DNA from 2 places in the Priestia sp. YIM B13491 genome. Region 1 is predicted to be linked to the other one. Evidence: riboswitches for the same ligand, from Rfam matches in the RefSeq annotation. Region 1 holds a riboswitch; the other holds the start of a gene.

Region 1 (4,206 bases):
AGTTCTCCATTTTGATTTTTATTTCTCCTTCACTCCGTGAATGAAATAAAATATCTTGAATATGCTCTTCGATATTTTTTAAATCAAGCTTTGTTAAAATATCATCTAGCTCTCCAACAACCCGTTCAAAAAGGTTTATTTTTTCGTACAGTAATTTTAAAATATGTTCTTCGACCGTATGTTGAATGGCTAAATTGTAAATGTGAACATCATGTTTTTGACCTAAACGATGGACCCTTCCAATTCGCTGTTCTAGACGCATTGGATTCCACGGCAGATCATAGTTAATGATATGATGACAAAACTGAAGGTTGATTCCTTCTCCGCCTGCTTCAGTGGCAATAAATACTTGCGCGTGGCTTTCAAAAAGCTGCTTCATCCAGTCTTTTTTACCTCGCTTAAATCCGCCTCTAAAGGGTACAGAGGTAATTCCATGCTGTTTTAAATACCACTGTAAATACAGTTGAGTTGCCCTGTACTCAGTAAAAATAATGACTTTATCATTAATTTTCTGAACGAGCTCTAGCACTTTTTCTGCTTTTGCATTTTGCGGCACTTGCTGAAGTAGTTCCATTAATGGCGTAATCATATGTTCCGTTAATGCGCTGTTTTGATCTTCCTGACGTTCCAGCATGTTTTTTAATGTCATATACACCGCTTCACGGCTGCTGCAGGCCTCTCGCTGCAGAGTTAAAATTGAAAAAGCGCTTGAAGGGTGGAGTCCGTTTCCTTTAAAAGATGTAATTGCATCGTACAGCTCCCGTTCTTTTGGCGAGAATTCAACAGGAACGGTTTGAACAATTCGCTTCGTCCATTCGATACCCGTATCGTGGCGGCGATTTCGAATCATAACTTTGTTAACAAGCTCTTTTAAGTGTTCATCGTTTTGCAAAGAGCGTTTTTTAGCGGAAAATAATTCTTCGAAATAGTCTTTATTGCCGAGATGGCCAGGCTTTAAAAGAGAGACTAAGTTAAAAATTTCTTCAATTCGATTTTGAATCGGTGTTGCGGTTAGCAACAGACAAAATTTCTTTTTTAGACTTTGCACAAATTCATAGTTTTTTGTTTTGTTGTTTTTAAGTTTGTGAGCTTCATCAATGATGATGAGATCGTAGTCTTGTTCAAGCACAATTTCTCGATGAGGAGAACGTTTTGCTGTATCAATTGAAGATACAACGATGTCACACTGATCCCACACATATGATTTTCTTTGAGGAACTGCGGGAATATAAAATTTTTGATTCAATTCCATAGCCCACTGTGAAACAAGCGAAGCTGGAACTAAAATGAGAACTTTTTTAACAAGTCCGCGAATCATATATTCCTTCAAAATTAGCCCTGCTTCAATCGTTTTCCCCAGTCCTACTTCATCTGCTAAAATGGCTTTCCCATTCATTGTTTCAACTACTTGTTTGGCTACTTCGAGCTGATGAGGAAGCGGCGTTAAATCAGCTAGATGTTTTGGGCTTTGCAGTCCTTCAAATTCTGAGATAAGCGTTTGGTCTTCTATTTCATAGGCAAGTTTATACAAATCCCATGCAGACCAAGGGCCATCTTGCTCCAATTTAGTTGAGAAGGCTGCTTCCCATGTTTCATCGATGTTTAATTTCACTTTCATGATAAAAATGCTCCTTTGTAAAAAATTTTTATTGAACAAATGATAAGAATCAGGTAGGATAAAAATATATTTAGAAAATTTGAAAAAGAAAATAGATTAGCACTTTACAAATGATTGTGTGAATAAAGATAGATACATCTTTCAGTAGTATGCCCAACTTTACCAACTTTATAGAAGCGAATGACGACACGGGGAGAGACTACTTGAATGTAGCGCCGAAGGAGCAAGCAATAAAATTGTGAATCTCTCAGGCAAAAAGACTCTTGTTTGACGCAGCTCTGGAGAGTGTCTATGCGTTTATAGACCACCCACGAGGCAAACCTATTCGTTTATAGGTAAACTTTCAGGTGAAAAGGACAGAGACTTCCTACTAAATACAGTAGGGGGTTTTCTGTCCTTTTTTGTTTGGATACATAGTGATCCCCACACTATTTGAAAACTCCCCGTTATGAAAAGTTTCACGTGAAAAAGAGGAGGACATAAATATGACAACAGAATTACACAAAACGCCGCTTTATGATACCTATCAAAAATATGGTGCCAAAACAATTGATTTTGGCGGATGGGCTCTTCCCGTTCAATTTTCTTCTATTAAAGAAGAGCATGAAGCTGTACGTACAAAGGCAGGGCTTTTTGATGTCTCTCATATGGGAGAAATTCTTGTAACAGGAGCTGATAGCTTAGCTTTTCTTCAGCACACGATGACAAATGACGTTTCTACCCTCGTAGATGGAAAAGCGCAGTATACGGCTATGTGTTATGAAGACGGAGGCACGGTAGATGATTTGCTGATTTATAAAAAAGCAGATCAAGAGTATTTGCTAGTCGTAAACGCTGCTAATATTCAAAAAGACTATGAGTGGCTGGTGTCTCACAAACAAGGAGATGTAACGCTCGTTAATCAATCTGATGAAACTGCGCAGTTAGCTTTACAAGGTCCTGTAGCAGAAAAAGTTTTACAAACGTTAACGAACGAAAATTTAGCTCTATTAAAGCCATTTACATTTGCTGATGATGTAGAAGTAGCGAATATAAAAGCTCTCGTTTCACGTACTGGGTACACCGGGGAAGACGGCTTTGAAATTTATTGTTCTTCAACTGACGCCGCTCACTTGTGGACGGCTATTTTAGAAGCAGGCAGTGATGAAGGTGTGCTGCCTTGCGGATTAGGAGCTCGCGATACGCTTCGTTTTGAAGCCACTTTGGCTTTATATGGCCAAGAGCTTTCAAAAGATATTACGCCCATTGAAGCCCGAATTGGATTTGCAGTAAAAACGAACAAAGACAGCTTTATTGGAAAAGAAGTGTTAAAAGAACAGCGTGAAAGCGGGGCACCTCGTAAGCTGGTAGGAATTGAAATGATTGATAAAGGTATACCAAGACACGGTTACGAAGTATTTGCAGATGAAGAACAAATTGGATTTGTGACAACAGGTACACAGTCACCGACATTAAAGAAAAACATCGGTCTAGCACTATTGTCAGCAGAGTATACAGAGCTTGGTCAAGAAGTGGAAGTGCAGGTTCGGAAAAAACGCTTAAAAGCAAAAGTGGTTTCAACACCTTTTTATAAACGTTCAAAGTAAGCTTTGGGGAGGAATTTAACATGTTACATCGCTATTTACCAATGACAGAACAAGATCAGCAGCAAATGTTAGCAGCAATTGGTGTTTCATCTGTTGATGATTTATTTTCAGATATTCCGCAGCGCGTTCGTTTTCAAGGAGAATACGATATTAAAAAAGCGGCCTCAGAGCCTCAGTTGTTAAAAGAATTAAATAGTATGGCTGCTAAAAATGCTCATTTAAAAGACTATGCTTCTTTTTTAGGAGCAGGAGTTTACGATCATTACATGCCGGTTATTGTTGATCATGTTATTTCTCGTTCGGAATTTTATACGGCCTATACTCCGTATCAACCAGAAATTTCTCAAGGAGAACTTCAGGCCATCTTTGAATTTCAAACAATGATTTGTGAGTTAACGGGGATGGACGTGGCTAATTCTTCTATGTATGACGGAGGAACTGCTTTAGCAGAAGCCGCTATGCTCAGTGCGGGTCAAACAAAAAAGAAAAAAGTACTTGTCTCTGCGGCTGTTCACCCTGAGTCAAAAGATGTGTTAAAAACGTATGCGAAGGGTCAATACATTGAAGTGGTAGAAATCCCTGCAGCAGACGGAGTAACAGATATGATTGCATTAGAAAAAGAGATGGGGAGTGATGTGGCAGCTGTTATTGTCCAGTATCCAAATTTCTACGGACAAATCGAGCCGTTAAAAGAAATTGAAGAAATTACCCATCAAGAAAAATGCATGTTTGTGGTTTCAAGCAATCCGTTATCATTAGGTTTACTTACGCCTCCTGGAGAGTTCGGAGCTGATATTGTCATTGGAGATGCACAGCCATTTGGTATTCCAAGTCAATTTGGAGGCCCGCACTGCGGATACTTTGCAACTACGTCTAAGCTTATGCGAAAAATCCCAGGACGTTTAGTAGGGCAAACGGTAGATGAAAACGGTAAGCGAGGGTTTGTTTTAACCCTTCAAGCACGTGAACAGCATATACGCCGCGATAAAGCGACGTCTAACA
Region 2 (4,206 bases), on a different contig from region 1:
AAGAAAAAATGCCCAAGATCATGGGTTTGAGCATGCTACGTACGTAACGGGTCCGGCTGAGAAATGGATGCCGCAGTGGGTAAAAGAAGGCTGGAAGCCAGAAGTTATCGTCGTTGACCCGCCGCGAACAGGCTGTGATGACCATCTTCTAAAAACGATTTTACAAGTGAAGCCAAAGAAAGTGGTTTACGTTTCTTGTAATCCATCTACATTAGCGAAAGATGTGCAGCAGCTGTCGAAGGCTTATCATGTTGATTACATTCAGCCTGTTGATATGTTTCCGCATACGGCGCACGTGGAGAATGTGGTGAGTTTGACGTTAAAAAAATGAATAGAAAAAGAGTAAAGGGCAGATTAGATTCTGCTCTTTTTTCTTTGAGCTGTACTCTTATTAAATGGAGAAAGTTGTTAAAATTCAACATCTGTTCTTTTAGTGTAAAAAAATATCTTAGTATAGTGAGATGAAATTCCCATAAAGTTTAGTCATGGAAAGTGTTACGTCGCTAAAGAGAAATTACATAAGAGGGTTAATGCCTTTAAGATAAACTATAGTGACGTCTTTTGTACAAATAATAAACGCAAACTCTATCCCAAAACCCAAACCTTTAACCACATCGATAATACTATATTAATAAAACTACTAAAAAGTATGTACAAAGGGTAAGAGGTTAAATGGACTCAATGTTTTTAAAAGGACTTACGGGCGAAGTGGTAACGCCAAAAGACCCCATTTATGAGGAAGCTCGTCAGGAATGGAATCGCGCTATTGATAAATTTCCGCTTGTGATTGTGTACTGTGAAAAAAACCAGGATGTTGTGAATGCGATCCACTGGGCGCGTAAGCATCGTGTTGAGATTCGCATTCGATCTGGCGGTCATCATTATGAAGGATATTCTACGGGTGACTGTGTATTAGTCATTGATATTAGTCGATTAAATGGGGTGAAATTAGATAGGAAACGGAACATTTTAAAGATGGAAGCAGGAGCGAAAAATACGGAAGTGTATGATTTTATCGGTTCGAATGGATATGTGTTTCCAGGAGGAACGTGTCCGACTGTTGGGGTGTCTGGCTTTACGCTCGGAGGAGGCTGGGGGCTTTCGAGCAGACTTTACGGATTAGGCTGTGACAGCTTGATAGAGCTAGAGTTGGTCAATTATGAAGGAAAGATTATTAAAGCAAACAAATCGTGTAACGCGGATCTTTTTTGGGCATGCCGAGGTGCTGGTGGCGGTAATTTTGGCGTTGTGGCAAGCATGACGTTTCAGCTTCCAAAACCGACGAACAGCTCTGTGACGCTTGTTCGCTTCTTTTATGTAGGTACTACAAGAGAAAAACAGGTACAAGTGATGAATATATGGCAAAGCTGGCTGCCTGAATTGGACAAACGTATGACGCTAGTTGCCAGTTTTTATAATGCAGAAGGAGAAGGATTGGGCATATTTGCGAACGGCTTCTTTTACGGATCTCCAGAAAGAGCTCGAAAGATCTTGCAGCCTTTTGCAGAGGTGGAGGGGTTCCGAGTCGAGCTAGAGTCATTATCTTTTCTTGAAGCGGTACAAAAGATAGAAGCAACCTATCCTCCGTCTGAAAAATTTAAGTCAACGGGAAGATTTGTGCAAAGAAGTTATTCAGTTGGCGAGCTTGAAAATCTTGCAGATCTCATACAGCGTCCAGCAGAAGGGTCCATTTACGCCGCGATTTCTTTTTATGCACTAGGAGGAGAAATTCGCAGTGTTGGTAACAGAGAAACGGCCTTCTTTTACAGAAACGCTAGATATATTCTGGGCTTTCAATCTGTATGGACAGACGATGCGTTTGCACGAGCAAACAGAGAGTGGCTGTATAAGCGATTTCAATATATTAAACGTATTACGAAAGGCTCCTATGTGAATTTCCCTATCAGCAACCTTAGAAACTACGAGTATGAGTATTCTGGAGACAACGCAGAGCGGTTAGAAAGAGTAAATAAAAAGTACGATCCATTTAACGTATTTAGGTTTCCGCAGGGACTCAGGTAGCATGTAGAAAAGGATACTAAGTTGACGATTGAACCTGTTTCATTACCTTCTTTCGAAGAAGGTAAATAAATGAAAGTCATCTTTCTTGTTGACAAAGCATCCAACTGGTATTAGAATAAACAACTATTCGACAGTCATTATCTTGATCGAAAAATTTAATACGTAGAAAGCTATGATTGCTATGGATCAAACTATAGCAGGAGCAGCTTCTGGAGAGATCGCGATAGTTTCGCGACGCCGAAGGGTTCACAATCTCAGGCAAAAGGACAGAAGAGTACCGGATATTTATTTGGCATGTTACTAATTGGTAGCATGTACCATAATATTTGTTATTCTTATGACCATGAGATTGGAGCGCATCCAATCTCTTTTTTTATTGGACTTTATTTTGTAGTCCGCACGATCGCATCAAAGGTTTTATTGTTAGGAGGAGTTAGAGTTGGAACAACGAGAATTAAAGAGGGATTTATCCAATCGTCATGTTCAGCTAATCGCGATTGGAGGAACCATTGGGACGGGATTATTTTTAGGTTCTGGTAAAGCCATACAGCTTGCGGGTCCCTCTATCATCTTTGCTTATTTAATTGTGGGTATTGCGCTTTTCTTTGTGATGAGAGCGCTAGGAGAACTACTGCTGTCTAAAGCAGGTTATCAATCGTTAACAGATATTGCTGAAGAGTATCTTGGACCATGGGCTTCATTTGTCACAGGGTGGACGTACTGGTTTTGCTGGATCATGACAGCTATGGCTGATGTGATTGCCGTTGGCGTATATGTGAAATATTGGTTCAATATTCCTCAGTGGATTCCTGCACTTATTTGTGTAATCATTTTATTAGGACTTAACTTATTAACCGTAAAATTATTTGGAGAATTAGAGTTTTGGTTTGCTTTAATAAAGGTTATTACGATTCTTGCGTTAATTGTTATTGGCGTTATTTTACTGGTAATCGGATTTAAAACAGATGCAGGATCCGTTACGGTTCAAAATCTTTGGAATCACGGAGGACTGTTTCCAAATGGGGTTTCAGGTTTCTTACTTTCATTCCAAATGGTTATTTTCGCATACGTCGGGGTTGAATTGGTAGGGGTATCGGCAGCGGAAACATCAAATCCCCAAAAAAATATTCCATCGGCCATTAATAAAATTCCGCTGCGAATCTTATTTTTCTATGTTGGAGCGCTTATCGTTCTTTTATTTATTAACCCGTGGATGGAATTGAATGCAGCAGAAAGCCCATTTGTTAAAACCTTTAGTTTAGTCGGAATTCCGCTTGCTGCTGGAATTATTAATTTTGTTGTATTAACTTCAGCCGCTTCTGCTTGTAATAGCGGAATGTTTTCAACGAGCCGTATCTTATATAACTTAAGTAAAAATGACCAAGGGCCATCTACGTTTGCAAAACTGAACAAAAACCACGTACCAAGCAACGGATTGTTTGTATCTACGCTGGTTATCTCGGCGGGAGCTTTATTAAGCAAACTGATACCAGATCAAGCTTTTGGCATCGTAACAACCATCAGCGCTATTTGTTTTATTTGGGTGTGGAGTATCATTTTGATTTGCCATCTAAGATATAAAAAAACGCGTCCGCAGCTGCATGCAGCATCAACATTCAAAGCACCGTTAACACCATTTATAAACTATGTTGTGCTAGCGTTGTTTGCAGTGATTCTTATTATTATGCTGTTTTCTGACGCGACGCGCCCAGCCTTATTGTTGACGCCCGTTTGGTTTATTCTCTTATTTATTTTTTACTGGACTAGAAAGGGAAAATAAATAAATCTTTAAAGGCTAGAAAATCAGCAGGAAACAATCATAATTTTTTATAAAAGAATATAGTAAACTTCTGACCTCATCACTCCGTGATGAGGTCTTTTTAGTGGAGGATAAATAATTGATTTCTACTGCATGAATAAAATGCAGGAAGCAAAGTTTATAGAAGAAAACTAAAAGTTGTTCTAACAGAAAACACAGTGAGAAAGCTCATAGTTTTCTGTTAGGAATGTAGAACAAATTGCTTTTCTTCTATGTCTAAAGATGGAATTCCGTCATTTATATGGAAAAGTCTTCATTTTGGAGTACAATGAAGGTAGACTTCATTAGATTAAGGTGAACAAACATGAAATGGTTTAAATCTCATACGTTTTGGAAAATCTTCACGATTAACGTGCTTCTTATTT

The links. A riboswitch is a leader RNA that binds a small molecule or an ion and turns the genes downstream of it on or off. The one in region 1 is predicted to bind glycine.
Region 2: linked by a shared signal. The riboswitch ahead of ACFX4E_RS22835 (amino acid permease) and the one ahead of gcvT (glycine cleavage system aminomethyltransferase GcvT) in region 1 are both predicted to bind glycine.

The regions. Positions count from the first base shown of each region.
Region 1 is NZ_JBHZOR010000001.1:403,772-407,977, forward strand. Features, by position in the region: gene ACFX4E_RS02080 (DEAD/DEAH box helicase) at 1-1,618, opposite strand, end outside; glycine riboswitch at 1,799-1,891, shown strand; gene gcvT (glycine cleavage system aminomethyltransferase GcvT) at 2,104-3,204, shown strand; gene gcvPA (aminomethyl-transferring glycine dehydrogenase subunit GcvPA) at 3,225-4,206, shown strand, end outside.
Region 2 is NZ_JBHZOR010000008.1:24,660-28,865, reverse strand. Features, by position in the region: gene rlmD (23S rRNA (uracil(1939)-C(5))-methyltransferase RlmD) at 1-331, shown strand, start outside; gene ACFX4E_RS22840 (FAD-binding oxidoreductase) at 673-2,022, shown strand; glycine riboswitch at 2,222-2,302, shown strand; gene ACFX4E_RS22835 (amino acid permease) at 2,462-3,802, shown strand; gene ACFX4E_RS22830 (PAS domain-containing sensor histidine kinase) at 4,146-4,206, shown strand, end outside.